Regions from separate parts of the Streptomyces sp. NBC_00390 genome, predicted to be linked through region 1. Evidence: predicted binding sites of a transcription regulator. Region 1 holds the regulator's gene; each other region holds the start of a gene.
What was found. Region 1 encodes HrcA, which represses chaperone genes, less so after heat shock. Its sites were predicted from a motif close to TTNGCACTCNGNNNNNCNGAGTGCNAA; they were not measured.
Positions count from the first base shown of each region.

Region 1 (9,999 bases):
GGCGGTCTTGTCGGTGGTGACGGCCACACCGACCGCCGTGAGTCCGCCGGCCGAGGCGGGCTCACAGGCCGCTCCACCGACAACTGCCAGTCCCGCAAAGGCGATCGCGGCGAGCGGGCGCCGCGCGCATCTCAAGGCCCCCATGGACATCAGAGTGCCATCGCGGCCCCGGCCGGAAAAGAGTGGTTGCGGCCAAGGTTGCCGTCCGCGGTCGGCACGAGCAGGAAGCTGACCGGTACACGCTGGCTCGTCGACGCCGGCACCGCCACCACCCCCGAAGGCTGCCGGACCGTCCTCGCGCTGCGCCGCGAGGGCACGGACGAGCACCTCGAGATCGCGTTCCGCGACCGCCCCGGACGGATCATCTCCGGCGGGCAGGACCCGGTCCGTCAGGACCAGCGGCCCGTGCGCCCCATCAGCAGCGCCGTCGCGGCCGTGCCCGCCGTGGAGGTGCGCAGCACACTGGGCCCCAGCCGGCAGTGCTTGGCGCCCGCCTCCGCGAACGCGGCCAGCTCCTCGGGGGACACGCCGCCCTCCGGGCCGACGACCAGCACGATCGACCCGTCGGCCGGAAGGTCGGCGGTGGCCAGGGGCTCCGCCCCCTCCTCGTGGAGCACCGCCGCAAAGTCCGCCGCCGCCAGAAGCGCCGCCACCTGCTTGGTCGTTGCCGCGTCCGCCACCTCGGGGAAACGGACCCGGCGGGACTGCTTGCCCGCCTCCCGTGCCGTCGAGCGCCACTTGGCAAGGGCCTTCGCGCCCCGGTCGCCACGCCACTGGGTGATACAACGCGACGCCGCCCAGGGCACGATCGCGTCGACGCCCGTCTCCGTCATGGTCTCCACGGCCAGTTCGCCGCGGTCGCCCTTGGGCAGGGCCTGCACGACCGTGATGCGGGGCACGGACTCCGGCTCCTCCTGGACCGAGTCCAGTTGGACGACCAGACGGTCCTTGCCTTCCGTGTCGACCACCACGCATTCGGCCCACCGGCCGTGTCCGTCGGTGAGAACGACGTCCTCGCCTGGGCGCAGCCGCTTCACGGACACGGCATGGCGTCCCTCGGGCCCGTCCAGCACGAAGCGGCCACCGTCGCCCGCAGTGAAATCGTCGACGACGAACACCGGCGCGGTCATCGGGCACCATCCAGCGCCAACGCGGCCCGTGCGGCGTCGACTTCGGCGGCAAGGACCTCCACCAGCCGGCCGGCGGGCAGCTCGCGCGCCAGCCGGTGGCCCTGGCCCGCCCACAGCGCCATGCCCTGCGGATCGCCCGCCTTGGCAGCCTCCTTGCGCAGCCCGCCGGTCAGATGGTGCACCTCGGGATAGGCGGCGGGTGCGTAGGGCCCGTGCTCGCGCATGAAACGGTTCACCAGGCCCCGCGCGGGCCGTCCGGAGAAGGCGCGGGTCAGTTCGGTGCGTACGAACAAGGGGTTGGTCATGGCCTGCTTGTGCAGGGCGTTCGCACCGGACTCGGGGCACACCAGGAACGCGGTCCCCAGCTGACCCGCGCTCGCGCCGCACGCCAGCGCGGCGGCGATCTGGGAGCCGCGCATCAGCCCGCCCGCGGCGATCACCGGCAGCGGCACGGTCTCGCGGACCAGCTCGATCAGGGTGAGCAGCCCGATCCCGGACCCGTCGGCGGCGGGGTCGTCACGGTGTGTTCCCTGGTGACCACCCGCCTCCACCCCCTGGACGCACACCGCCTGGGCGCCTGCCTGGTGCGCGGCCAGCGCCTCGTCGGGCGTGGTGACGGTGACGATCGTGAAGGTGCCCGCCTTGGCGAAGGACTTGAACACATAGGCCGGGGGGCAGCCGAAGGTGAAGGAGACGACCGGGACCGGATCGTCGAGCAGGATGGCCAGCTTGGCCTCGTAGCCGTCGTCGCGTCCGCTGTCGGGATCGCCGAGCGGAGTCTCGTACCAGGTGGCCTCACCGGCGAGCTGCTGCATGTAGACCCCGACGGCGGCGGGGTCGGCGGTGCCGGGCTGCGGCATGAACAGATTGACGCCGAAGGGCCGGCCGGTCAGCCCGCGGAGCTGTGTGACCTCCTGGTACATGCCGTCCGCCGTCTTGTACCCGGCCGCGAGGAAACCGAGGCCTCCGGCCTCGGAGACAGCGGCGGCGAGCTGGGGGCAGGAGGCACCGCCCGCCATCGGGGCCTGCACGATCGGATACCGGCAAAGATCGCTCAGTGCGGAGGACATGAACGCATCGTGCCATGTCCCTGGCGCCCCGCCGAATCCGCTGTTCCGCCGAGCCGGGGACCCTGGAGCGGCGTGGGGCGCCAGGCGCCGAAGCGCCCGGCGCCCCACGTCGCGGGCGGCTCGAGCCGCCCAGGGCCTAACGCCCGTCGAACGCATCCTTCGGACGCGGAAACAGCTTGCCCCGCAGGCTGACCGTGCCGGTCCGGGGACTACCCCCGGACCCCGGCACAACCCCGCCTAACGCCCGTTGAACGCATCCTTCAGACGCGAGAACAGTCCTTGCTGCCCGGGCTGGAACTGCCCCAACGGCCGCTCCTCGCCCCGCAGCTTCGCCAGGTCGCGCAGCAGCCGCTCCTGGTCCGGGTCCAGCTTGGTCGGGGTGGTCACCTCGACGTGCACGATCAGATCACCGCGCCCGCCCCCGCGCAGATGCGTGATGCCGCGGCCGTGCAGCGGGATCGACTGGCCGGACTGCGTACCCGGCCGGATGTCGACCTCCTCCACGCCGTCGAGCGTCTCCAGCGGGCACTTCGTGCCCAGGGCCGCCGCCGTCATCGGGATCGTCACCGTGCAGTGGAGATCGTCGCCGCGCCGCTGGAAGACCGGGTGCGGCAGTTCGTGGATCTCGACGTACAGATCACCAGCGGGGCCGCCGCCGGGGCCGACCTCGCCCTCGCCCGCGAGCTGGATGCGAGTGCCGTTGTCCACACCGGCCGGGATCTTCACGGTCAGGGTGCGCCGCGAGCGGACCCGGCCGTCGCCTGCGCACTCGGGGCACGGGGTCGGCACGACGGTGCCGAAGCCCTGGCACTGCGGGCACGGCCGCGAGGTCATGACCTGGCCCAGGAAGGACCGGGTCACCTGCGAGACCTCACCGCGGCCGCGGCACATGTCACACGTCTGCGCCGAGGTTCCGGGCGCCGCGCCCTCACCGGAGCACGTCGTACAGACGACGGCCGTGTCGACCTGGATGTCCTTGGTGGTGCCGAAGGCCGCTTCGTTGAGCTCGATCTCGAGGCGGATCATGGCGTCCTGGCCGCGACGCGTGCGCGACCGGGGGCCGCGCTGCGACGCCGTACCGAAGAACGCGTCCATGATGTCGGAGAAGTTGCCGAAGCCACCCGCTCCGAAGCCGCCCGCGCCACCGCCGCCGGCCTGCGACAGCGGGTCCCCGCCGAGGTCGTAGACCTGCTTCTTCTGCGGGTCCGACAGCACCTCGTAGGCCGCGTTGATCTCCTTGAAGCGCTCCTGCGTCTTCGGGTCCGGATTCACGTCCGGGTGGAGTTCGCGCGCGAGACGGCGGAAGGCCTTCTTGATCTCGTCCTGAGATGCGTCGCGGCGCACGCCGAGTACGGCGTAGTAGTCCGTGGCCACTTACGACTCCGCCAGGATCTGTCCGACGTAACGTGCCACTGCGCGTACCGCTCCCATCGTTCCGGGGTAGTCCATGCGGGTCGGTCCGACCACGCCGAGTTTGGCAACTGCCTCGTCGCCCGAACCGTAGCCGACAGCGACCACGGACGTGGAGTTGAGACCTTCGTGGGCGTTCTCATGACCGATCCGTACGGTCATGCCCATACCGCCCGACTCCTTGGCCTCGCCGAGCAGCTTGAGCAGCACCACATGCTCCTCGAGCGCCTCGAGCACCGGCCTGATGGTCAGCGGGAAATCGTGTGCGAAGCGGGTCAGATTGGCGGTTCCGCCGATCATGAGCCGCTCCTCGGTCTCCTCGACCAGGGTTTCGAGCAGCGTGGACAGCACCGCGGAGACGGTACCGCGATCCTCGCGCTCGAAGGACTCGGGCAGGTCCTGCACCAGCTGCGGCACATCCGTGAAGCGGCGTCCCACGACCCGGCTGTTGAGCCGGGCGCGCAGATCCGCGAGCGAGATGTCACCGAAGGGCGCAGGGCAGTCGATCATGCGCTGTTCGACCCGTCCGGTGTCCGTGATCAGCACGAGCATCAGACGGGCGGGCGCCAGGGAGAGGAGTTCCACATGCCGGACGGTCGACCGGGTCAGGGAGGGATACTGGACGACGGCGACCTGCCGGGTCAGCTGCGCCAGCAGCCGTACCGTACGGCCCACGACGTCGTCGAGGTCGACCGCTCCGTCCAGGAAGTTCTGGATGGCGCGGCGCTCGGGCGACGACAGCGGCTTGACGCCGGCCAGCCTGTCGACGAAGAGCCGGTACCCCTTGTCGGTGGGGATCCGTCCCGCACTGGTGTGCGGCTGGGCGATGAAGCCCTCTTCCTCCAGCACCGCCATGTCGTTGCGGACGGTGGCCGGGGAGACGCCGAGCTTGTGCCTCTCGGTCAGAGCCTTGGAGCCGACGGGTTCCTCGGTGCCGACATAGTCCTGGACGATGGCGCGCAGGACCTCGAGTCTGCGTTCGCTGAGCATCGCGCGCACCTCCAGCTGTGGTTCCTCGGTGTTTCGCCTGGCACTCGATGAGGGTGAGTGCCAGCATTCCCCCGGCCAGTGTACGGCTGCCGGGTAGCCCCCTAGCAAGGGCGGCCGACCCGCTGTCACAAGACTGCGCTGGTGGATGCGGATAGCGTCGCCGCATGGACGTCACTTGGGAAGACTCCGGCTGGGAACGACTCGGCGACGGAATCGGCCGCCGAAGGATGCCGATCTGGGATGCCACCATCGGTCTGGTCGCCGGTGAGGACGCGATTCTCCTGTACGACACAGGCTCGACGATCCGCGAAGGGGCCGAGCTCCGCATCCAGGCGCAGGCCCTCCTGGGCGGCCGCCGGGTGACGCATATCGCACTGAGCCATCCCCACTTCGACCATGTGCTGGGGACGGCCGCGTTCGCGGGGGCGGAGATCTACGGTGCGGTCGGCGTCGACGCGGTGCTGCGGCGGGACCGCGGCGAACTGCGCAGCAGCGCCGTACGGCACGGGGTGGACCCGGACGCGGCCACGGAGGCCACCGACCTGCTGGTGGCGCCGCAGCATCTGGTGAGCGGGGAGTGGACGCTGGAGCTCGGCGGCCGCCAGGTCCTGCTGGCCAATGTGGGCCCCGGCCACACCGGTCACGATCTTGCACTGCTGGTGCCGGGCAGCCCCGAGGTCGTCTTCTGCGGCGACCTGGTCGAGGAGTCGGGCGAACCGCAGGCGGGCCCGGACGCGATCCCGTCGCGCTGGCCGGCCGCGCTGGACCGGCTGCTGGCGCTCGGCGGCGAGGACGCGGTGTACGTCCCGGGGCACGGTGCGGTGGTGGACGCGGCGTTCGTGCGCCGCCAGCGTGACGCGCTGGCGGAGCGCTTCGGTGTGCAGTAGCGGCGGCCGCACGCGGGGGCCCGCTGCCCGGGCCTGACGCTCCGTCGACCGTCGGCCACCGGCAGAATGCCCCCATGCGCGCGAGGCAGTACGACCCCGACCTGACACCGCCCTGGAAGCGGTCCGGACCCGTTCCCGAGGTTCCCGCCGAACCCGATCTGGTCGTGGAGGAGGTCACCACCGGGTTCTGCGGTGCGGTGATCCGCTGCGAGGCGGGCACGGTCACGCTGGAGGACCGCTTCGGCAAGCACCGGGTCTTCCCGCTGGAACCCCGCGGCTTCCTGCTGGAGGGCACGGTCGTCACCCTGGTCCGCCCTTCCGCGGCGGCCCCGTCGCGGCCCGCCCGTACGGCCTCCGGCTCGATCGCGGTCCCGCAGGCCCGCGCCCGCGTCGCCCGGGCCGGCCGCATCTATGTGGAGGGCCGCCACGACGCGGAACTGGTCGAGCGGGTCTGGGGCGACGACCTGCGGATCGAAGGCGTGGTCGTCGAATACCTGGAGGGCATCGACGACCTCCCGTCGATCGTCGCGGAGTTCGCCCCCGCCGCGGACGCACGCCTGGGCGTTCTGGTCGACCACCTGGTCCCCGGCTCGAAGGAGTCGCGCATCGCGGCCTCGGTGACGGATCCGCACGTGCTGGTCGTGGGTTACCCGTACATCGACGTCTGGGAGGCGGTGAAACCCTCGTCGGTGGGCATCCGCTCCTGGCCGACGGTCCCGCGCGGCCAGGACTGGAAGACGGGCGTGTGCCGCGCCCTGGGCTGGCCGCAGAACACGGGCGCGGCGTGGCAGCACATCCTGTCGCGTGTGCACTCGTACAAGGACCTGGAGCCGGAGCTGCTGGGCCGGGTGGAGGAACTGATCGACTTCGTGACGGCGCCCGAAGGCTCCTAGTCGCGCGGCAGGGTCCGGAACTGGGACGTGTCCAACGTGAGATCCAGCGCGTCGACGGGCAGAGGGTCGCCGAATTTGGCGGTCCGCTCAACCTGGTACCGGGCCGCCTCGCCCGAGCCTGTCGGTTCGGTGAGGAGGACGCAGCGGGCGGCGAAGGGGTCGACGATCAGATAGGCGTCCACCTGTCCGGCCGCATACATCGACGGCTTGAGACGGTAGTCACGGTCAGCGCTGGTCTTGGAGATCACTTCCAGCACCAGCGTGACGGCCGGGGCGGGGACAAGTCGGCCGGGTCCCTCGAAGGCACCGTGCTCGTGGACGACGAGGTCGGGCTGCGGTTCGCTCGACTCGCCCGGGATGGCGATGTCCTGTGTCTGGAGCGGATACCAGCGGTCCAGCGGGATCTGCCGCTCGACGAGCAGAACAACCATGTTGTGGACCCAGTCGGGCCCGGCCATCATCACGATTTCCCCCCGCAGGAGCTCAGCCTTGAACCCCTCGGGAACGCGCAGGTTCTCGTAGAGGTCAGCAATCGATGCAACAGGCCGGTCATCCACAGCGGTCATCTCCGTGGCCCTCCTCGTCCGCCGCATCCATCGCGCAGCAGCCTAGGGACAGCGTAGGCAGGTGAACTGCCTCTCCGCACCGATTCACCCCGTCGAGTGATCAGTCCACCAGGTCCCGCACCACCGCGTCCGCCAGCAGCCGCCCCCGCAGCGTCAGCACAGCCTGCCCCTCCCCGTACGGCGCCGTCTCCAGCAGTCCGTCCCCCAGGGCGCGGTCAGCGGCCTTCCGCCCCGCCGGCCGCAGCAGCGACAGCGGCACACCCTCCCGCAGCCGCAGCTCCAGCAGGATCCGCTCCACCCTGCGGTCCTCCTCCGACAGGACCTCACGTCCTGCCCCCGGCGAGCGCCCTTCCGCCAGCGCCGCCGCATAGGCGCCGGGGTGCTTCACGTTCCACCAGCGCACGCCGCCCACATGGCTGTGCGCGCCGGGCCCCGCGCCCCACCAGTCCGCACCGCGCCAGTACAGCTCGTTGTGCAGACAGCGGCCCGCGTCGGACGTGGCCCAGTTGGAGACCTCGTACCAGTCGTAGCCCGCCTGTCCCAGCACCGAGTCCGCGATGAGGTAGCGGTCCGCGTGGACGTCGTCGTCGGTCATCGGGACCTCGCCGCGCCGGATGCGGCGCGCCAGCTGTGTGCCCTCCTCGACGATCAGCGCGTACGCCGAGACATGGTCCGGCCCGGCGCCGACCGCCGCCTCCAGCGAGGCCCGCCAGTCGTCGTCGCTCTCCCCCGGGGTGCCGTAGATCAGGTCGAGGTTGACGTGGTCGAAGCCGGCCGCACGCGCCTCCGCGACACACGCCTCGGGGCGCCCGGGCGTGTGCGTACGGTCGAGCACCTTCAGCACGTGCTGCCGCGCGCTCTGCATCCCGAACGAGATCCGGTTGAAGCCCCCGGCCCGCAGCTGCGCCAGATACTCCGGAGAGACCGACTCCGGGTTCGCCTCTGTCGTGATCTCCGCGTCGTCCGCGAGCCCGAACTCCTCCCGTACGGCGTCCAGCATCCGTACGAGATCGCCGGCATCCAGCAGCGTCGGCGTACCACCGCCGACGAACACGGTCCGTACCTGCCGGGGGTCGTCGCCCAGCACCTTGCGGGCCAGCCGGATCTCGTCGGACAGGGTGTCGGCGTAGTTGTCCCGGGAGGCGAGCACGCCGCCGGAGCCGCGCAGCTCGGTGGCGGTGTAGGTGTTGAAGTCGCAGTAGCCGCAGCGCGTGGCGCAGTAGGGCACATGCAGGTAGAAGGCGAGCGGCCGGTCCCCGGCGCGATCGAGGGCGGACGCGGGCAGCGCGCCGTCGACGGGCATGGGCTCGCCGTCAGGCAGTACGGAGGGCATGCCCCCCATTGTCCGTCACCGGCCCGGTAGTCCGGTCCGGGCCGGTGACGGACACCACGGACCGGCCCCACCGGGCATGGATCAACGGGTCACCGGGCCTGGAGCACCAGCAGCGCCAGATCGTCCCTGGGCGGTGCCTCCGCGAAGGCGTACACCGCCTCCCTGATCCGTTGCGCCACACCCTGCGCGGGCAGCCCGGTGCACCCGGCGAGCACGGTGGCCAGCCCGTCCTCGTCGTCGAACATCCGCGCCCCCGAGCGCCGCTCCGTCACCCCGTCGGTCACACAGAGGAGGGTGTCGCCGGGTTCCAGGTCGAAGGTCTGGCTCTCGTACGTGACGTCGTCGACGACCCCGAGCAGCATCTGCGGCTCGGCAGCGGCCCGCACGGTCCCGTCGGGGCGCAGCAGCAGCGGGAGCGGATGACCGGCGCTCGCCAGCGTGCAGCGCACGCCACCCGCGGGCGAGGCGACCACCTCGCCGTACAGCAGGGACAGGAAACGGGCCTGCGGCCCCTCCGGCACGCCCTGACCGCCCGCCGAGGCGGCCGCCACCAGTGCGGCGGCGGACTCCGCCGCCTCCGTGGCGTCGTCGAGCAGCAGTCCGTTCAGCCGGTCGAGGACCTGGGCCACCTGGTACCCCTCGCGGGCGAGCAGCCGGAGCCAGGGCCTGGCGAGCCCGGTGACGACGGCGGCCTCGGGGCCGCTGCCCTGGACGTCGCCGAGCACGAAGCACCAGCGCGCGCCGCTCCCGGCGGGAAAGATGTCGTAGAAGTCGCCGCCCACGACCCCGTCGTCGCTCGGCTCGTACACCAGGAACGAGTCGACGCCGGGGATCTGCCCCACCTTGCTGGGCAGCAGCCCGCGCTGGAGGACCTGGCTGATGGTGGCCTGCCGGGTGTACTGGCGGGCGGCGCTGATGGCCAGGGCGACCCGGCGGGCGAAGTCCTCGACGAGCGCGGCCACATCGTCGGGCACGGGGGCGAGCCCCTGGCGCGCGACGAGCAGGCGGCCCAGCGGGCGTCCGCCCGCGACGAGCGGGCACGCCAGCGCGGTGCCGTCGCCTCCGGAGCCGTCCCCGGAGGCGAGCTCCCCGTCGGCGGGCCAGGCGATCGGCACGGGCCCTCCGCGCGCATCACCGGGCAGGGGCGATGGCTGCCGGCCCAGCATCTCCCGCAGCTCCTCGCTGCGGGACTCGTCGCTGTGCCAGACCCGGACCGCCCGCGGTGCTGTGCCCGTACCGCCCTTGCCCGCCGTGTGCTGCCCGCTCTCGCCGTCCAGCCAGACCGCGCACCAGTCGGCGAGGCGCGGCACCAGAAGCTGGCCGGCCAGGGCCACGACCATGTCCTCGTCCAGTTGTCCGGCGAGCAGATCGGAGGCTTCGGCGAGGAACGACAGGGCCCCACGGCCGTCCCAGTCGCGTTCGTCACCCGCGGCGGGCCCGGGATGCGGGCTCCCGGTACGCCGGTGGCTGACCGGCTCGGCGACGGCGAGCGACCGGGTGTCCCAGCCGTCGACGGGCACCCGGGCCCAGACGGTCTTCTGCGCGGCGTGGTACGTGATGCCCCAGCGCTCGGCGAGTGCCCCGACGAGGTGCAGGCCACGCCCGTAGTCGGGGGTGCCCGACTGATCGGCGCTGTGCGGTTCGCTGTGCACCGCCCGGGCCGGGTGATGGTCGCAGACCTCGACCACGACAGCCGCGGGCGCCTGCACCGTCGACTCCT
Region 1 is NZ_CP107945.1:5,691,256-5,701,254, reverse strand. It holds gene OHS70_RS25035 (hypothetical protein) at 1-144, opposite strand, end outside; gene OHS70_RS25030 (16S rRNA (uracil(1498)-N(3))-methyltransferase) at 390-1,130, opposite strand; gene OHS70_RS25025 (nitronate monooxygenase) at 1,127-2,200, opposite strand; gene dnaJ (molecular chaperone DnaJ) at 2,438-3,574, opposite strand; gene hrcA (heat-inducible transcriptional repressor HrcA) at 3,575-4,600, opposite strand; gene OHS70_RS25010 (MBL fold metallo-hydrolase) at 4,765-5,487, shown strand; gene OHS70_RS25005 (DUF3097 domain-containing protein) at 5,562-6,380, shown strand; gene OHS70_RS25000 (Uma2 family endonuclease) at 6,377-6,946, opposite strand; gene hemW (radical SAM family heme chaperone HemW) at 7,047-8,288, opposite strand; gene OHS70_RS24990 (SpoIIE family protein phosphatase) at 8,369-9,999, opposite strand, start outside.

Region 2 (9,999 bases), 2.3 Mb from region 1:
GTGTGCAGCCCAGTTCCCGCGCGGCTGCGGAGAACGAACCGGTGGCGGCGACAGCACGCAGGACGCGGAGATGACGGGCTTCGATCACCCGTCGATCATAAGGGAGCCTTGGGGAAGGGCGGCATTGTCGAGTGGCTTGTTTGAGGGTGCACCCATTACCGTGGCCGGCATGAAGCTTCTGACCGTGAACGTGGGACAGCTCAGGACCGTCGACTACGCCGACAACGGCGCGACAGGCATCGACAAGCGTCCGGTCGACGGAGCCGTCCGCGTCACGGATCCGGGCCCCAAGGGTCAGGGCGGGAGCGGTCTGGCCGGGGACGCGATCAGCGACCTGCGCCATCACGGCGGCACCGACCAGGCGGTGTACGCCTTTGCGCGCGAGGATCTCGACCGGTGGGAGAAGGAGCTTGGCCGGCCGCTGCCCAACGGCTCGTTCGGCGAGAACCTCACCACCAGCGGGGTGGACATGAGCGGCGCGCGGATCGGGGAGCGCTGGCGGATCGGCGACGATCTGGTGCTCGAGGTGACGAGCGGCCGCATCCCCTGCCGGACGTTCGCGAGCCGGCTGGACGAGAAGGGCTGGGTCAAGCGCTTCACTCGGGACTGCGCGCCCGGCGCATATCTGCGGGTGATCGAGCCCGGCGAGATCCGCGCCGGCGACCCGGTCGAGATCGTGCACCGGCCCGGGCACGACGTGACCGTCGTGATGGCCTTCCGCGCCGAGACGGTGGAACGTTCACTGCTGCCGAAGGTGCTGGCGGCCGGAGAGGCGCTCCACACCGGGCTGCTGCGGGACGCGCGCGCGTACGTGGCCAAGCACGGCGGGGTGTCCGACTCCGTCATATAGGGGAAATCCCTTAGAAGCCCCGGAATTGACTGGGGGGCGGCTGGGGGCGGTCCCCGATGTGCCCGCGAGTGCCGGCCGGGACGCTGGATGCATGTCTCGCTTCAAGCGCGTCCTCATCACTCTCACGACCCTTGTCGTGATCGTTGGCCTGGCGCTCGGCGGCGGTTCACTCTGGCTGTTCTCGGACGCCAAGGTGTCCAACGTCGGCGCCGGTTTCAGCCGTGAGCTCGCCATACCGCCGCTCGCGAAGTCCGCGGTGAAGAGAGATGGCACCCGGGTCTTCGACCTGACGATGCAGGCCGGTCAGAAGGAGTTCAGGCCGGGGCTGAAGACGCCCACCTGGGGATTCAACGGGGCCTTCCTCGGGCCGACGCTGCGCGCGGAGCGGGGCGAGAAGGTCCAGGTGCGGATCAAGAACAAGCTGGGCGAGGAGTCCACCGTGCACTGGCACGGTATGCATCTGCCCGCGAAGATGGACGGCGGCCCGCACCAGATGATCGCGCCCGGCGCGACCTGGAGCCCGCACTGGACCGTGGACCAGCCGGCCGCCAGCCTCTGGTACCACCCGCATCCGCACGGCAGGACGGAGCGGCATGTGCAGCGGGGATTGGCCGGGATGTTCCTGCTCGACGACGCGAACTCGACACGGCTCGCGCTGCCGAAGCGGTACGGGGTGGACGACCTGCCGGTCATCGTGCAGGACGTCCGCTTCGACGGCGCGAAGTTCGACAGCGGCCACAAGCTGATGCGCAACGTCGGCTTCCTCGGCGACCGGACCATGGTCAACGGCACCCTCGACCCGTACAAGGAGGTGGGCGACGAGCTGGTGCGGCTGCGGCTGCTCAATGCCTCGACCGCCCGCACCTATGACTTCGGATTCTCCGACAACAGGAAGTTCTCACTGGTCGGCACCGACGGCGGACTCCTGGAGAAGGCGGTCGCCCTCGACCGGATCCAGCTGTCGCCGGGCGAGCGTGCCGAGACAGTGGTACGGATGAAGCCGGGTGAGCGAACCGTACTGCGCAGCTATCCGCAGACCAACTACGGGGACTTCTGGCAGAGCCGGTTCAGCGGCGCGGACGACACCTTCGACGTGCTGGAGTTGCGTGCCAAGGACACCCTGCGGCCCTCCCCCGGCATCCCCGCCAGGCTCGGCGAGCCAGAGGTGCCGGACGGCTCGGACTCGGTGCGCGAGCGGTCCTTCGGTCTGTTGATGTCAGGGATAAACGGTCGGCCGATGGCCATGGACCGGATAGACCAGACCGTCGTCCGCGGCACGGCCGAGACCTGGACGGTGCGCAACGACGACGGCGTCCCGCACAACTTCCATGTCCACGACGTGCAGTTCCGGGTGCTGGAGGTGGACGGCAAGCAGCCGCCGCCGGAACTGCGCGGGGCCAAGGACACGGTGTTCGTGCCGGGAAGTCAGACCGTGAAGCTCGCGATGCGGTTCACCGGGCCGGCCGATCCGGACACCCCGTACATGTACCACTGTCACCTGCTGTATCACGAGGACATAGGGATGATGGGCCAGTTCGTGGTCGTCGAGAAGGGCCAGAAGGCGGGCACGGTGCGTACGCCGCACTCACACGTGGGGCACTAACGTGCCGCCTATGACGACTGCACTGATTACGGGAGCGACCGCGGGCATCGGCGCTGCGTTCGCACGGCGGCTCGCCGTCGAGGGACGGAACCTGGTGCTGGTGGCTCGTGACACCAAGCGGCTGCAGGAGCAGGCCACCGAGCTGCACGACAAGCACGGCATCGAGGCGGAGGTGCTGACCGCGGACCTGTCCGAGGAGGGCGGGATCGAGGCGGTCGCCCGGCGGCTGGCCGACCGGAAGGACCCGGTCGATCTGCTGGTCAACAACGCCGGGTTCGGCAACAAGGGACGCTTCCTCGAGGTCTCCATGGCCGATGAGCTGACGATGCTCAAGGTGCACTGCGAGGCCGTGCTGCGGCTGACCGCGGCGGCGGCGGAGGCGATGCGGGAGCGCGGCCGGGGCGGTGTGGTCAATGTGGCGTCGGTGGCGGCGTTCGTGCCGCGCGGCACCTACGGCGCGTCCAAGTCGTGGGTGGTGCAGTTCACCCAGGGAGCGGCACGGGATCTGGCGGGTTCGGGAGTGCGGCTGATGGCGCTGTGCCCGGGGTTCGTACGGACGGAATTCCATGAGCGGGCCGGGATGGGGACGGACAACATCCCCGGCTGGATGTGGCTGGATGTCGACAAGCTGGTGGCGACGGCACTGTCCGACCTGGCCCGGGGAAAGACGCTCTCGATCCCGGACGCGCGGTACAAGGCGCTGATGGGCGTGGTGAAGCTGGCGCCGCGCGGGCTGCTCGGCGGGGTCAGCTCCCGGGCGGGACGCAAGTACGGTCCGCAGTAGGCCCGCAGCCGGCCCTTCCACGAGCGGCCCGGCGGAGGGGCCACCTGCCACGGACGAGGCGCGCTGCCATCTGTCACTGCTGCCGCGGCTGCGGATGCGCGCCTCGTACAGCGCGGACGGCCCCGGCCCCGATGAGTCCGGCCCTGGGGCCGGGCGAAGCAACGACCGGCATCACTCGCAGAAAGAGGAGCCCGCGTCATGGACCACACAACCGCTGACCGTCCCGCCCTGCTGCTGGCGATGGGCCCGGGCATCGCCGAACGGCTGTTCACCGACCGCCACCTCGACCGTCTCACCGCGCTCACCCGCACCGACCCGCGTCGGATCGCCCACGACCTGACCGCTCCCGAGCCGGCCCTGGCCGCCGCCCTCGCCGACGCCGAGGTGCTGCTGACCTGCTGGGGCGCACCCGCCCTCACCGCCGAGGTGCTGGCCGAAGCTCCCCGACTGCGCGCGGTCGTCCACGCAGCGGGAAGCGTCAAGCACCATGTGACCGACGCCTGTTGGAAGCGGGGCATCGCCGTCGCGTCGGCGGCGGCGGCCAACTCGCTGCCCGTCGCGGAGTACACGCTGGCCGCCATCCTGCTCGCCGGGAAGCGGGTCCTGCACTCGGCCCAGCGGTACGGGCAACTGCAGGCCCGGCACGACTGGCACCCGGAGTTCGAGGACGCCGGCAACTACGGACGTACGGTCGGGGTCGTCGGCGCCTCGCGTGTCGGGCGGCGCGTGATCGAGCTGCTGCGCCCGTTCGATCTGCAGGTTCTGCTGTACGACCCGTATGTCGGTGCCGCCGAGGCCAGCGCGCTCGGCGTCCTGCGCACCGAGCTGGACGAGCTCTGCGCCCGCGCGGACATCGTCACCGTGCATGCCCCTGAGCTGCCGGCCACCCGCCATATGATCGGCGCCTGGCAGCTGGGGCTGATGCGGGACGGGGCAACCTTGATCAACACCGCACGCGGCTCCCTGGTCGACGAGGACGCGCTGCTCAGCGAGGTGGTCGCGGGCCGGCTGGATGCCGTGCTGGATGTGACCGATCCCGAACTGCCGCCGCCCGGCTCGCCGTTGTACAGCCTGCCGAATGTGCTGCTCACCCCGCACATCGCCGGCTCACTGGGCGGCGAGCTGCACCGGCTGGCCGATCACGCGCTGGACGAGGTGGAGCGGTTCGCGGCCGGCCTGCCGTTCGCCGACCCGGTCCAGCCGGCCGCGCTGGGTTACTCGGCCTGACCCGGCAGGAGGGGTGAACATCACTAAAATGGACGTATCCCATCGAATGCGGGGAGACGCCATGAAGTTCGTACAGCTAGTTGAATACAGGACCACAAAGCCCGAAGACATGAACACGCTCATGGACAGGTGGGCCGAGGCGACCCAGGGCAAGCGGACCGCCAGCCACACCCTCACCGGCAGGGACCGCTCCGACGCGTCCCACTACGTCGAGATAGTCGAGTTCGACTCGTACGAGAAAGCGATGAAGAACTCGCACCTCCCGGAGACCGAGAAGGCCTTCCAGGAGATGGTGGCCCTGTGCGACGGCATGCCGTCCTTCACCGACCTCGATGTGGTCCGGGACGAGCAGATGAACGCGGCAACCGCCCGCCGCTGCTTCCACGAGATCATCGTCGGCGGCAACCTGGACGGGGTGGACGAGGTCTTCGCCGCCGACTACCGGGACCACGACATCAGCAAGGACGAGCCCGGGATCGGCAGGCAGAGCATCAAGCAGGACATCAAGGGCTGGCGCGACGCCTTCGATTTCCACTTCGACCTCGACCGCCAGGTGACCGAAGGCGACGACGTGGTGACTCTGTGGACCTGGCACGGCACGCACAAGGGTGACTTCCAGGGCATCGCCCCCACCGGCAAGCAGTGCACGATGACCGGTACCACGGTCTTCCGCTTCGAGGACGCGGTGATCAAGGAAGGCTGGTGGCACTACGACGCCCTGCACCTGATGCGGCAGCTCGGCGCGTTCTGACCACCGCGCACGACTCGCTGCTGCCGGACGACGACGGCGCGACTCACTGCGGTGTCGTCCGTACGGCGAAGGCCCCTGCTCCCGCACGCAGCGGGGAACAGGGGCCTTCACGCGAGCCCTACGGCATCAGTGGCTGTGACCGTGGCCGTGGCCGTGGTCGGCCTCCTCCTCGGCAGGCTTCTCGACGACCAGGGTCTCGGTCGTGAGCAGCAGGGAGGCGATCGACGCGGCGTTCTCCAGCGCGGAGCGCGTGACCTTGACCGGGTCGATGACGCCGGCCTTGACCAGGTCGCCGTACTCACCGGTCGCGGCGTTGAAGCCCTGGCCGGCCTCCAGCTCCGCCACCTTCGCGGTGATGACGTAGCCCTCGAGACCGGCGTTCTCGGCGATCCAGCGCAGCGGCTCGACGGCGGCGCGGCGGACGACGGCGACACCGGTGGCCTCGTCGCCGGTCTTGCCGAGGTTGCCCTCGAGCACCTTCACGGCGTGGACGAGCGCGGAGCCACCACCGGAGACGATGCCCTCCTCGACCGCGGCGCGGGTCGCGGAGATGGCGTCCTCCAAACGGTGCTTCTTCTCCTTCAGCTCCACCTCGGTGGCGGCGCCGACCTTGATCACGCACACGCCGCCGGCCAGCTTCGCGAGGCGCTCCTGGAGCTTCTCGCGGTCCCAGTCGGAGTCGGTGGACTCGATCTCGGCCTTGATCTGGTTGATGCGGCCCGTGACGTCCTCGGACTTGCCGCCACCGTCGACGATGGTGGTGTCGTCCTTGGTGATCGTCACGCGGCGGGCGGTGCCCAGCACGTCCAGACCGGCCTGGTCGAGCTTGAGGCCGACCTCCTCCGCGATGACCGTGGCACCGGTGAGGGTGGCCATGTCACCGAGCATCGCCTTGCGGCGGTCACCGAAGCCGGGAGCCTTGACGGCCACCGCGTTGAAGGTGCCGCGGATCTTGTTGACGACCAGGGTGGAGAGCGCCTCGCCCTCGACGTCCTCGGCGATGATCAGCAGCGGCTTGGAGCTGCCGGCCTGGATGACCTTCTCCAGCAGCGGCAGCAGGTCCTGGATCGAGGAGATCTTGCCCTGGTTGATCAGGATGTACGGGTCGTCGAGGACCGCCTCCATACGCTCCTGGTCGGTCACCATGTACGGGGACAGGTAGCCCTTGTCGAAGGCCATGCCCTCGGTGAAGTCCAGCTCCAGCCCGAAGGTGTTGGACTCCTCGACGGTGATGACACCGTCCTTGCCGACCTTGTCCATCGCCTCGGCGATGAGCTCGCCGACCTGCTGGTCCTGGGCGGACAGCGCGGCGACGGCGGCGATGTCGGACTTCTCCTCGATCGGACGCGCGGTGGCGATCAGCTCGTCGGAGACGGCCTTGACCGCAGCGTCGATGCCCTTCTTCAGGGCGGCCGGGGAGGCGCCGGCGGCGACGTTGCGCAGACCCTCGCGGACCAGGGCCTGGGCCAGCACGGTGGCGGTGGTCGTACCGTCACCCGCGATGTCGTTGGTCTTGGTCGCCACCTCCTTCACCAGCTGGGCGCCGAGGTTCTCGTACGGGTCCTCGACCTCTACCTCACGGGCGATCGTGACACCGTCGTTGGTGATGGTGGGGGCGCCGAACTTCTTGTCGATGACGACGTTGCGGCCGCGGGGGCCGATCGTCACCTTGACCGTGTCGGCAAGCTTGTTGACGCCGCGCTCGAGGGCGCGACGGGCGTCCTCGTCGAATTTCAGGATCTTCGCCATGGGAGCTTCTCAAGTCCTCTCAAAGAACTGCGCCCCTCGCCGCCCGGCAATCAGCGGGGTGACCAGGGGCGCAGCTCAAAGCCGATCTGGGTGCGGAGCTTTCTGGGGGCTGGATGCCCCCAGACCCTCGCTTACTTCTCGACGATCGCGAGCACGTCGCGGGCCGAGAGGACGAGGTACTCCTCGCCGCTGTACTTCACTTCGGTGCCGCCGTACTTGCTGTACAGCACGATGTCGCCGGTCTTGACGTCGAGCGGCAGGCGCTCGCCGTTCTCGAAACGGCCCGGGCCCACGGCCAGGACGACGCCCTCCTGGGGCTTCTCCTTGGCGGTGTCCGGAATGACCAGGCCAGAGGCCGTGGTCTGCTCGGCGTCGAGCGGCTGGACCACAATGCGGTCCTCGAGCGGCTTGATGGCAACCTTGGAGCTGGTGGTCGTCACGATCCGACCTCCCCCTTCGGAGATCTCACGGGGTTTGACTGTCTGAGGTGGCGACCAGGTCGATCCGTCGTCGCGGGTGCCGGACCTGCCCGTCGCTGTGTTGGCACTCTCCGGTGGGGAGTGCCAGAGCCGAGACTATGACCGCGGTTAGCACTCGGTCAAGCGGAGTGCCAATGTGGTCGTCCGCGTCGATCGGGTCTCGATGCGGACAACGCCGCAGCAGGTGCCCCGGTTCCGGACGCGGCCGGGTCTCCCTGAGCCGCCACCGGCCACCCCCGTTCGGCGCAGGCGGCCGGTATCCCTGACTCAGACGTAGTCCTCGAGCTTCGCCACCGCGTAGCCCCTCGCGGTCACCGTCTTCATGACCCGCCGGATCAGGTCGGGCATGGCCGCCTTCCACTCCGCCTTGCCCCGGAAGTGCGTGAGGATGATGTCGCCGGGGTGCAGGTCCCGGTCCCACTCGCGCCATTCCATGTGATCGGGGAACGCCTCCGCCGCCCACAGCGGCACGGCCTTGATCCCGCAGGACTTGGCGGCGCGCAAGGTGTTCTCGTTGTAGTTGCCGTACGGCGGACGGAACAGCCGGGGCAGCGTGCCGTACCGCTCCTCGAGCTTGTCCTGCTGGCCGCAGATCTCCCGCAGCTGCTTCTTGTAGGAAAGCCCGGGCAGATAAGGGTGGGTGAGCGTGTGGTTCTGCAGGGAGACCCCGGCGTCCTGCATCTTCTTGAAGTAGCCGTAGTCGCCCTGGATCACGTAGTCGCTGAGGAAGGCGCTGTACGGGATCTGCAGTTCGGTCATCATCTTGATCAGCTCGGGGTCCTTCTCGGCACCGTCGTCGATCGTCAGGAAGACGACCTTCTCCTCGGTGGGGACGGTGGTGAAGACGGGCGGCAGGCCTTCCATGCCACCGTCGACCTCGAAGCCCTTGCGAGTGGTGATCCTGGGCTTGACGTCGGGCGGCGGCGGCGCGGCGAGCGGGGCGCGCTCCAGCCCCCACTTCTTGGCAGCTGCGGCGCGGGCCTTCTGCTGGCGCTTGACCTTCTGCACATACGAGGCGAGCGCCCCGGCCGCACCGGGTTCACCCGGCCGTGCGGCCTCCTCCCGGGCACCCTTCCCGGCCTCCTTCCGTGCCCCCTTCTCAGCCCTTTCCCGGGACGCCTTCTCAGCCTCCTTCCGTACCCCCTCCCTGGACCCCTTCTCCGCTCGCTGTCCGTCCTGCTGCCCGGCAGCGGGCCCGGCGGCGGGCGCAGCGGGCCGCGAGGCACCGGCATCCGCCTGCTTCCCTGCGCCCTCTGCCGCACAGCCGGAGCCGACGGCGGCGACAAGCAGCGCGGCCAGAACCGCGCGACCCCGAAATGCTTTTACTTTTACCTTTTGTCGTACTAGCTGCATGGCGTCGCATCCTGTCAGCGCAACGCCCGCGCACCGGGCCGACACCGCCACCGCGGGCGCACCATCCCCCGCCTGGCCCACAATGGCCCGGTGAACGACCTTGATCCGCCCGCCGCCGATCTGGCCGCCTTCGCCGCCCTCCGCACCGAGGAGGGCCGGGCACTGCTGGCCGGCCTGGACTCCTACGACCCCGCCCAGGAGCTGGCCGTCGCCACCCGGCTGCGCCGCGAGCACCCGGCCGACCTGGTCTCGGCGGCGCTCGGGCAGGCCCGGCTGCGGCAGCGCGCGGTGGCGAAGTTCGGCGCCGAGGACGCCCGCCGGATGTTCTTCACCCCGAACGGCGTCGAGCAGTCCACCCGACGCTCGGTCGCCGACTACCGCGCCGGACGCTTCGCCGCCACCGGGGTACGCAGCGTCGCGGACCTGTGCAGCGGCATCGGCGGTGACGCGCTCGCCCTCGCCCGCGCGGGCATCTCGGTACTCGCCGTCGACCGGGACCCGCTGACCGCCGCCGTAGCCCGCGCGAACGCCGAGGAGCTGGGCCTCGCGGACCTGATCGACGTGCGCTGCGCCGATGTCACGGAGATCGACACGGCCGCGTACGACGCGGTGTTCGTGGACCCGGCCCGGCGCGGCGGCCGGGGCCGGATCTTCGACCCGGAGGCGTACTCCCCGTCCCTGTCCTGGGCGATCGGTGCCGCCCGCACCCGCCCGCACGCCGCCCTCAAGATCGCCCCCGGCATCCCGCACGAGACCGTCCCGGACGAGGCGGAGGCGGAGTGGATCTCGGACGGCGGCGACGTGAAGGAGGCGGTGCTCTGGTTCGGTACGGCTCCGGGCACGGTACGGGCGACACTGCTGCCGGGCCCGCACACGCTGACCGGCCGGAACCTGCCGAATCCCGGGGTCCGCGAGGTGGGCCGTTACCTGTACGAGCCGGACGGCGCAGCCATCCGCGCCCACCTGGTCGCCGAGATCGCCGAGACGCTGGACGGCGGGCTGATCGACGAGACGATCGCGTACATCACCTCGGACGAGCTGCGCCCGACGCCCTATGCGAACGCATACGAGATCACGGACCGACTCCACTTCAACCTGAAGAAGCTGAAGGCCCTGCTGCGGGAGCGCGAGGTCGGGCACCTGACGGTCAAGAAGCGCGGCTCCGCGGTGGAGCCTGAGGAACTGCGCCGCAAGGTGAAGCCG
Region 2 is NZ_CP107945.1:3,414,231-3,424,229, forward strand. It holds gene OHS70_RS14485 (LysR family transcriptional regulator) at 1-88, opposite strand, end outside; gene OHS70_RS14490 (MOSC domain-containing protein) at 170-850, shown strand; gene OHS70_RS14495 (multicopper oxidase family protein) at 942-2,453, shown strand; gene OHS70_RS14500 (SDR family NAD(P)-dependent oxidoreductase) at 2,464-3,237, shown strand; gene OHS70_RS14505 (hydroxyacid dehydrogenase) at 3,436-4,464, shown strand; gene OHS70_RS14510 (ester cyclase) at 4,526-5,215, shown strand; gene groL (chaperonin GroEL) at 5,342-6,964, opposite strand; gene groES (co-chaperone GroES) at 7,096-7,404, opposite strand; gene OHS70_RS14525 (polysaccharide deacetylase family protein) at 7,711-8,796, opposite strand; gene OHS70_RS14530 (THUMP-like domain-containing protein) at 8,887-9,999, shown strand, end outside.
Region 2: a site for HrcA is predicted at 7,552-7,578, ahead of groES (co-chaperone GroES). Genes of this name have one in related genera too.

Region 3 (9,999 bases), 1.1 Mb from region 1:
ACCGCGGCAAGCTCCCACACGAGCACGCCGGTGAGCAGCGCCGGGAGGGCAGCGTGCACATCTGCCGTGTGGAAGGCGGTGCGGACGACCGTCGTGGAGGCGAAGCCGACGAAGAAGACGAGCCACAGGACCGGAAGAAGAAGCGCGAACGAGAGCAGGGCACCCGCCGCTTCGCCCTGGAACGTCCTGCTGAGGAAGATCACGCCCGCGAACAGTATCGGCACGGCCGTGAAGGCCCCGAAGTACCAGAGCACCGTCCGGACCGCCGGCCGCAGGCGCGCACGCATCACCGGCCGGGCCGACGGCGGCGCGAAGCGGAACAGGAGCGCGATCACGGCGGGCGCCGTGAGGAGAAGCAGCCACGGGGTGACCGCCAGCCGGAAGAACGCCTGGTCCTGGGCCTGCTGCCAGTCCTCCGACGTACCGTAGGCCAGCAGGATCACCAAGGACGCGCCGAGGGCGATCCAGGCCCGGATCTTCTGCATGCGCATCACGTCCGGGTCCTGGACACCGCGATGGCTGCGCGTGGGGAAGACCGCCCGGGACTTCATACGGGCCGAGCGGGCCAGCGGGTACATCACCAGGACGAACAGCGCGGGCCATACGAAGCACAGGGCCGGCACCCACACACAGCCCGGAAGCCTGCGTGCGTGTCCCAGTACTTCCCTCAGCGGCGGCCACTCGTCCTCGCGCAGCCGTTGCCACAGCGACGCGTTCGGCGGGTGGGGACGGTACGGCGGTGGCGGTCCACCGTTCGGTGGCCATGGCGGGCGGTACGGTCCCTGTCCCCCGAAAGTCACGCGGCTTCCCTCCTGGATCGTGGGCAGCTGATCGTTCCAGAACATTCAACTGCCTCGAGCCCGAGGTCACATGAGGATTCAGAGGTCGTCCCTTTCGCGGCAGTTGCCCGTACGGTCGCCGCGCAGACGCCGAAGGGCGGCACCCCCCTGGGAGGAGGGGTGCCGCCCTTCGTCCTTACGGACGGGTCCGATCCGAAGCCGGATCAGAAGTCCATGTCACCGCCCGGCATGCCGCCACCGGCAGGCGCGGAAGCCTTCTCCGGCTTGTCGGCGATGACGGCCTCGGTGGTGAGGAACAGCGCCGCGATGGAGGCCGCGTTCTGCAGGGCAGAGCGGGTCACCTTCGCGGGGTCGATGATGCCCTCGGCGATCATGTCGACGTACTCACCGGTCGCGGCGTTCAGGCCGTGGCCGACGGGCAGGTTGCGCACCTTCTCGACGATGACGCCGCCCTCGAGACCACCGTTGACGGCGATCTGCTTCAGCGGAGCCTCCAGCGCGAGCTTCACGGCGTTGGCGCCGGTCGCCTCGTCACCCTCGAGCTCGAGCTTCTCGAAGACCGAGGAAGCCTGGATCAGAGCCACGCCACCACCGGCGACGATGCCCTCCTCGACGGCCGCCTTCGCGTTGCGAACGGCGTCCTCGATGCGGTGCTTGCGCTCCTTGAGCTCGACCTCGGTCGCGGCGCCGGCCTTGATGACGGCCACGCCGCCGGCCAGCTTCGCGAGGCGCTCCTGGAGCTTCTCGCGGTCGTAGTCCGAGTCGGAGTTCTCGATCTCGGCGCGGATCTGGTTGACGCGACCCTGGACCTGGTCGCTCTCACCGGCACCGTCGACGATGGTGGTCTCGTCCTTGGTGATGACGACCTTGCGGGCGCGGCCCAGCAGGTCCAGGCCGGCGTTCTCGAGCTTGAGGCCGACCTCCTCGGAGATGACCGTGCCACCGGTGAGGATGGCGATGTCGTTCAGCATCGCCTTGCGGCGGTCGCCGAAGCCCGGGGCCTTGACGGCAACGGACTTGAAGGTGCCACGGATCTTGTTGACGACCAGGGTCGACAGTGCCTCGCCCTCGACGTCCTCGGCGATGATCAGCAGCGGCTTGCCCGACTGCATGACCTTCTCCAGCAGCGGGAGCAGGTCCTTCACCGAGGAGATCTTGGAGTTGACGATCAGGATGTACGGGTCGTCCAGGGACGCCTCCATACGCTCCATGTCGGTGGCGAAGTACGCCGAGATGTAGCCCTTGTCGAAGCGCATACCCTCGGTGAGCTCCAGCTCCAGACCGAAGGTCTGGGACTCCTCGACGGTGATGACGCCTTCCTTGCCGACCTTGTCCATGGCCTCGGCGATGAGTTCGCCGATCTGGGTGTCGGCGGCGGAGATGGAGGCGGTGGAAGCGATCTGCTCCTTGGTCTCCACGTCCTTGGCCTGCTCGAGCAGGGCACCGGAGACGGCCTCAACGGCCTTCTCGATACCGCGCTTGAGGGCCATCGGGTTGGCGCCGGCGGCCACGTTGCGCAGGCCCTCACGGACGAGCGCCTGCGCGAGAACGGTCGCGGTGGTCGTACCGTCGCCGGCGACGTCGTCCGTCTTCTTGGCGACTTCCTTGACCAGCTCGGCGCCGATCTTCTCGTACGGGTCCTCGAGCTCGATCTCCTTGGCGATGGAAACACCATCGTTGGTGATCGTGGGGGCGCCCCACTTCTTCTCGAGGACGACGTTCCGGCCCTTGGGGCCAAGGGTGACCTTGACGGCGTCGGCGAGCTGGTTCATCCCGCGCTCGAGACCGCGCCGTGCCTCCTCGTCGAACGCGATGATCTTGGCCATGTGAAGTGGTCCTCCCGGACTGGGGTGGATTGCTCCGGACCGTGCTGGTGCCCGCGACGGACGGCCTGCAAGCCGTGTGGTTCCTTGCCCCACCCGGCCCGCGGGCCTCACCGACCCGATCCAAGTTCTGTCACTCTCACCTGCAGAGTGCTAACGCCAATGATTAGCACTCGGCATAGGAGAGTGCAAGCGGCTCTCGGGGATCCGCAGGCGGAGAGCGGCGAAGGCGGAGGGCGGACGAACCGTGCGTGAACGCACGACGAGGGGTCCGCATCCCTGGATGGGATGCGGACCCCTCGGAGTGAGAACGTCGGTGGCCGATCGCGACCGGATCAGACGGCCAGCTTGACCATGTCCGCCTGCGGACCCTTCTGGCCCTGCGAGATCTCGAACTCAACTCGCTGACCCTCTTCAAGGGTGCGGTACCCATCCATCTGGATCGCGCTGTAGTGGACGAAAACATCCGCACCACCGTCGACCGCGATGAAGCCGTAGCCCTTCTCCGCGTTGAACCACTTGACGGTGCCCTGAGCCATGCCTAACTCCCCTATTACTGGCCCTTGCGCAGGACCGCACTTCGCGGACCCGGGTCAGACCTACCGCCCCGACAGGAGGGGCGTGCGCCGGAACGCGTCGACCGCGGCTGAATGTATCTGTCCAACTGCCGTCTGCAACAGGTCAGTCGGACGAGAATTCTGCGCAGTAGCAAAGGGATGGAATGTGCAAATTCCGTGAATTCCGGGGCAAGTCGGGCTCCACAAAGTATCCCCAAAGGCGCATTTCGATCGCACACTTTGGCCACTTCTTGTCGCCTCCCGGCGCATTCTCATACACAGGGGAAGCGAGTGGCGGAGGCCGCTTCCCCAACTCTATCGCGCTCAACCATGCAGAATTACCCCCTCCGGTTCTCCACCGGAAGGGGCAATTCTCATTACTCTGGGTAATTCCAGGTCGCGTCAGCCACCGGCGACCGCGGGGATGATGGAAACTCCCGCGCCGTCCGGCGTCGCCGTCTCCAGCCCCTGCTCGAAGCGCACGTCGTCGTCGTTCACGTACACATTGACGAAGCGGCGCAGCTTGCCCTGGTCGTCCAGGACCCGGGCGGCGATGCCCACGTGGTTCTTCTCCAGGTCCGCGATGACCTCGGAGAGGGTCGCGCCCTCGGCCGGGACCTCGGCCTTGCCGCCCGTGTACGTGCGGAGGATGGTGGGGATGCGGACGTTGACGCTCATGGTGTGCTGCCTCTCTCGGTGGTTCAGCCGGCCAGGCCGGCGTCGCGGAACGCGTCCAGACTCGGGCGGATCGTCGCGGTCGGACCGGTGGTCGGGGCGACCGCGTCCAGCGTCTTGAGACCGTCGCCGGTGTTGAGCACGACGGTGGTGAGCGCCGGGTCGAGCAGGCCCTGCTCGATCAGCTTCCTGGTCACGCCCACGGTCACGCCTCCCGCCGTCTCGGCGAAGATTCCCTCGGTCCGCGCCAGCAGCTTGATCGCGTCGACGACCTGCTCGTCGTCGACATCCTCCACCGCGCCGCCGGTGCGGCGGGCGATGTCCAGCACATACGGGCCGTCGGCCGGGTTGCCGATCGCGAGCGACTTGGCGATGGTGTTCGGCTTCTGCGGGCGTACGACGTCGTGGCCGGCCTTGAAGGCGGTGGACACCGGCGAACAGCCCTCGGCCTGGGCACCGAAGATCTTGTACGGCTTGTCCTCGACGAGACCGAGCTTGATCAGCTCCTGCAGACCCTTGTCGATCTTGGTGAGCTGCGAGCCGGAGGCGATCGGGATCACGATCTGGTCGGGCAGCTGCCAGCCGAGCTGCTCGCAGATCTCGTACGCGAGCGTCTTGGAGCCCTCGCCGTAGTACGGGCGGAGGTTGACGTTGACGAAGCCCCAGCCCTCGCCGAGCGGGTCGCCGATGAGCTCGGAGCAGAAGCGGTTGACGTCGTCGTAGTTGCCCTCGATGCCGACCAGTTCACCGCCGTACACGGCGGCCATGACGACCTTGCCCTGCTCCAGGTCGTGCGGGATGAACACGCAGGAGCGGAAGCCGGCCCGGGCCGCGGCGGCGCCGACGGCGCCGGCGAGGTTGCCGGTGGAGGAGCAGGACAGGGTGGTGAAACCGAAGGCGCGGGCCGCCTCGACGGCGATCGCGACGACACGGTCCTTGAAGGAGTGTGTCGGGTTGCCGGAGTCGTCCTTGACGTACAGGCCGCCGGTGACGCCCAGTTCACGGGCGAGGTTGTCGGCCTTGACCAGCTGGGTGAAACCGGGGTTCAGGCTCGGCTTGCCGGTCACGTCGGCGGGGACGGGCAGCAGCGGGGCGTAGCGCCAGATGTTGTCCGGGCCCGCTTCGATCCGCTTGCGAAGGGCCTCGGGGTCGCCGCTCGGCAGGTCGTACGCGACTTCGAGCGGCCCGAAACACGAGGCGCAGGCGAAGATGGGGCCGAGTTCGAAACGCTCCCCGCACTCGCGGCACGAGAGCGCGGCGGCCGGTCCGAGGTCCACAGGGGTGGTGGTGCTGCTTGCAACGGTCTGCACAGCCATGGTGGCGAGGCCCTTTCTCCTCATCTTCCTCGTGACGCATCTCGCCACGAGACGGAATTGGCACCTTCCCCACCGTGACCTCGCGGTCGGCGGGAGGGTTGCCGGGGCTTCAACGGGCCGTTCCCTCTGCCCCTCTGGATGAGCGGTATTCACTTGTCAGCGCGACGACCCCCGGCATGCGACGGTCATCGGCGTTGTTCAAGACTGTAACCGAAGCCCTGGACGGTTGAGATAGTCGTCCGAACCTCGAGATGGATCTCTCGACCGGAAGTCAAGGAGACGCGCACGTGCTCGATGAGGTGGAGCGCTGGCTGAGCAGGCGTTCCTGGGCAGCCGCCGACCGGACGATGAAACAGCTGCTGGCGGCCAAGGCCAGGCGCGGGACGTCGGTCAGCGTGGTGCTTCCCGCGCTGGACGAGGAGACGACGGTCGGGGACATCGTCACCGTGATCCGGCGCGAGCTGATGGAGAGCGTGCCGCTGGTCGACGAGCTGGTGGTCATCGACTCGGGCTCGAGCGACCGTACGGGTGAAGTGGCCGCGGCGGCCGGGGCACGGGTGGTCCACCGGGACACGATCCTGCCGCGCATACCGGCCGTGCCGGGCAAGGGCGAGGTGCTGTGGCGGTCACTGATGGTGACCAGCGGTGACATCGTCTGCTTCGTCGACGCGGATCTGCGCGACTTCTCCGCGGAGTTCGTCTCCGGGATCGTCGGGCCCCTGCTGACCGAAGGCGAGGTGCAGTTCGTCAAGGCGATGTACGACCGGCCGCTCGGCGGCCAGCCGGGCCAGGGCGGGCGGGTGACCGAACTGGTGGCCCGGCCGTTGCTGAATCTGCACTGGCCGCAGCTGGCCGGCTTCGTCCAGCCGCTGGGCGGCGAGTACGCGGCACGGCGCTCGCTGCTGGAGCGGCTGCCGTTCCCGGTCGGGTACGGGGTGGAGCTGGGACTGCTGGTGGACGCGCTGCACACGGTGGGCCTGGACGCGCTCGCGCAGGTGGACGTCGGTTCGCGCAAGCACCGCCACCAGGACGGGCAGGCGCTGGGCCGGATGGCGGCGGCGATCTACCGTACCGCCCAACTGCGACTTTCCCGCGGACACTTGGTGCGGCCGTCGCTGACGCAGTTCGAGCGGGGCGAGACGGGGTTCGAGCCGCGGACGTACTCCGTGGACACGGAGGAGCGGCCGCCGATGCGTGAGATCGGTGAGTATGCGGCGCGTCGCGCGGCATAAACCGGATCACGCGGACATCTTCTCTACCTTTCGTACACATGGGTGCGAAAGATGACAGGAACCATGGCCGGCTGCCCCGGATCCTCGGGGCCCTGGCGGTCACCGCCGCGGCACTGCTCGGATCGCCCGGCCCCGCGGCCGCCACGGGGGCGGACGGGTCGCCGGGGACGGAACCCTCGCTCCGGCCGGTGCAGATCCAGCCCGGCGAGATGGCCGACACCGGATCCAGGAACGAGCAGCTGTGGCTGCTGGGCGGGGTGGCGCTGAGTCTGACGGCGGCGGGAGTCGTCGCGGTGGCGGCATCGCGGCGCCGCGACAAGGACTGAGACCGGATCCGGCGCGGTGAGACCGTACGCACGTTTGAGGCTTCCCGGGACGGGCTAGGTTCGCCACATGGTCTCCGAGCGTGAACACGCTGCCCAGATCCTGGTCGCTTCCAACCGCGGCCCGGTCTCGTACACGGTGAACGAGGACGGAGAGCTCGACGCCCGCCGCGGGGGCGGCGGCCTGGTCTCCGGCCTGTCGGCCATCGGATCCGGCGCACAGTCCCTGTGGGTGTGCGCGGCCCTGAGCGACGGCGACCGCGAGGCGGTCCGGCGCGGGGTCGGCGAGCCGGGTGTACTGATGCTCGACATCGACGCGGCCGTCCACTCCGACGCGTACAACGGCATCGCGAATTCGGTGCTGTGGTTCGTGCACCACATGCTGTACCAGACCCCGCTGGAGCCGGTCTTCGACAAGGAGTTCCGGCGGCAGTGGGCTGCGTACGAGGCGTACAACAAGGCGTTCGCCGAGGCGCTGGCGCAGCGGGCCGCCGACGGCGCGGCCGTGCTGGTGCAGGACTACCACCTGGCCCTGGTGCCCGGCATGCTCCGCGAACTCCGCCCCGACCTGCGGATCGGGCACTTCTCGCACACACCATGGGCGCCGGCGGAGTACTTCAGGCTGCTGCCGGACGACATCGCGGAACAGCTGCTGCGCGGGATGCTGGGCGCGGACCGGCTGGCGTTCCTGACCCGGCGGTGGGCGGACGCCTTCGCCGGCTGCTGCGAGCAGGTGGTCGGCGGCACCGGCACCACGCGGACAGGTGTGCACGGACTCGGCGCCGACGCGGACTTCCTGCGTGAGCGCGCGCACCGGCCCGATGTGGCGGAGCGCATGGAACAACTGCGGGAGCAGATCGGCGAGGGCCGCAGGACGATCGTCCGGGTCGACCGGACCGAGCTGTCCAAGAACATCGTGCGGGGGCTCCTGGCCTACCGGGAGCTGCTGGAGGAACACCCCGAGTGGCGGGAGCGGGTCGTGCACATCGCGCTCGCCTACCCCTCGCGCCAGGATCTCGCGGTCTACCGGGAGTACACGGCGGAGGTCTCCCGGGTCGCGGACGAGATCAACGCGCGGTACGGGACGGACGGCTGGACTCCGGTCGTCGTGCACGTCAAGGACGACTTCGCGCGCTCGCTGGCCGCGTACCGGATGGCGGACGTGGCACTGGTCAACCCCATCAGGGACGGGATGAACCTGGTCGCCAAGGAGGTCCCCGTCGTGTCCGACCACGGCTGCGCGCTGGTGCTGTCACGGGAGGCGGGCGCGCACGCGGAGCTCGGCGACGACGCGCTCTCGGTCAACCCGTACGACGTGAGCGGCACTGCGGCCGCGCTGCACGAGGCGCTGAGCATGCCGGAGGCGGAGCGGGCCGAACGCACCAAGCGCCTGGCGGCGGCGGCGACGGCGCTGCCACCGAAGCAGTGGTTCCTCGACCAGTTGGAGGCCCTGCGCGCCAAGGACGCGTAGGCGCGCCGGTTCCGGGGCCGCGCGGGCTCCGAGGCCGCACCGGTTCCGGGTGTACCGGCTCCGAGGCCGCGCCGGTTCCGGGTGTACCGGCTCCGAGGCCGCGCCGGTTCCGGGTGTACCGGCTCCGAGGCCGCGCTGGTTCCGGCGTTGCGCCGGTTCCGGGTCTGCGCGGACCGGCGCGGCGACGCAGGCCCGGCCCCCTGCGGGGGCTTTCCCTCACCCGCGCCTTCCCGTAACCGGGGGCAGCCACGGACCCCCGGGTACGGCCTCCGGCCGTGTCCTCGATCGCCGGCCGGGCTGGAGATGCCCGGCGGGGAGGATCCCCGAACGCCTGAAGGGCGTTCCGGGGTCAGGGGCGAAGCCCATGGTTCGGGATTGGGGTACCTGCCACGGCCGCCAGGCCGTGGGAGAGGGCGGGGTGGGGGAGAACCCGCCCTCCCCCACGGCCCTCACACCTGCGGACCTGGCAGGTGCTGCGCAAGATTCGCCAGGAACTCCACCACCGCCGCCGGCCCCGGCACCAGCAGGTCCGCGCGGTCCGCGAGCTCCGTCACCTCGTTGCTGCCGCTGCAGACCAGCAGCCCCGGCACACCGTCCGAGCGGAGCTTCTCGACCGCGCCGAACGCAGGGAGGTCACCCAGGTCGTCGCCCGCGTACAGCACGGACTCGGCGTTCACCTCGCGTACGTAGTCCGACAGGGCCTTGCCCTTGTCCATGCCGGGCGGGCGCAGCTCCAGGACCATGCGGCCCGGCTCCAGGATCAGGCCGTGGCGGGCAGCGAGCGCCGCGAGCGGTTCGCGCAGGGCGTCGAAGGCGGCCTGGGGGTCGGTGGCGCGGCGCGTGTGGACCGCGACGGCACGGCCCTTCTCCTCGACCCAGGTGCCCTCCCAGACCCCGGCCCCGTCGAGGACACCCGGCAGTTCGGCGCGGGCGGCTGCGACACCCGGGTGCGGGGCGGGGGCCTGGACGGTGCCGCTGACCGCGTCCCAGCGCTCGGCGCCGTAGTGGCCGAGGACGACGAGGTGGTCCAGGCCCGGCACACCGGCGAAGCCGCCGTAGCGCACCGCGACACCGGCGGGTCTGCCGGTGATCACGGCGACGGAGGCGACCCGCGGCGCGAGCGCGGCGATCGCGGGGGCGGCGCCGGGGTGGGCGCGGGCCTGTTCGGGGTCGGGCACGATCTCGGCGAGGGTGCCGTCGAAGTCGAGGGCGACGACGGCCCCTGAGGGCCGGGCGAGGAGAGCCGCCAGACCGTCACGGCCCGCGGGAGTGGACGGCGTCGGCAGGGGGTGCGCGTACGGGGAGCCCATGTACCGACCCTATCGGCGACTTCTCCTGGCGTCCCTCACACGGCGCAGCCGGTTGACGGTAACGGGGTCGTGCGCCAGCGCGCGCTCGTCGTCGAGGAGCGCGTTGAGGAGCTGGTAGTAGCGCACCGGGGAGATGCCGAGCTGCTCCCTTATCGCCCGCTCCTTGGCCCCTGGCCCGCTCCAGGAGCGCTGCTCCATGGCGAGAACGGCCCGCTCACGCTCCGAAAGCGCCTGGTCGTCGGTCATACGATCCAACCTATCGACGCCCACCGACGAGTGGGCGCCGCCCCTTCCGCAATGCCCCGCGGGTGACTACTCCGCCAGTTCTGCTTCCTTCGCCTCGAGGCTTATACGGCCCAGGACCGCCGCCGGGCTGCCGCCGGGCTCGACCGCCTCGCCGACGTTCTTCTTGATGCTCTCGCTGACCGCGGCCCACGACGTCTTGCCGACCGGCGGCAGCATCGAGGCCGGCAGTTCCTGGAGGAACGTACG
Region 3 is NZ_CP107945.1:4,557,277-4,567,275, reverse strand. It holds gene OHS70_RS20055 (hypothetical protein) at 1-800, opposite strand, end outside; gene groL (chaperonin GroEL) at 1,004-2,626, opposite strand; gene OHS70_RS20045 (cold-shock protein) at 2,959-3,162, opposite strand; gene OHS70_RS20040 (MoaD/ThiS family protein) at 3,583-3,858, opposite strand; gene thrC (threonine synthase) at 3,882-5,171, opposite strand; SAM riboswitch class I at 5,189-5,316, opposite strand; gene OHS70_RS20030 (glucosyl-3-phosphoglycerate synthase) at 5,459-6,403, shown strand; gene OHS70_RS20025 (hypothetical protein) at 6,442-6,729, shown strand; gene OHS70_RS20020 (alpha,alpha-trehalose-phosphate synthase (UDP-forming)) at 6,797-8,197, shown strand; gene otsB (trehalose-phosphatase) at 8,647-9,507, opposite strand; gene OHS70_RS20010 (DUF3263 domain-containing protein) at 9,517-9,753, opposite strand; gene OHS70_RS20005 (ABC transporter substrate-binding protein) at 9,820-9,999, opposite strand, start outside.
Region 3: a site for HrcA is predicted at 2,790-2,816, ahead of groL (chaperonin GroEL). Genes of this name have one in related genera too.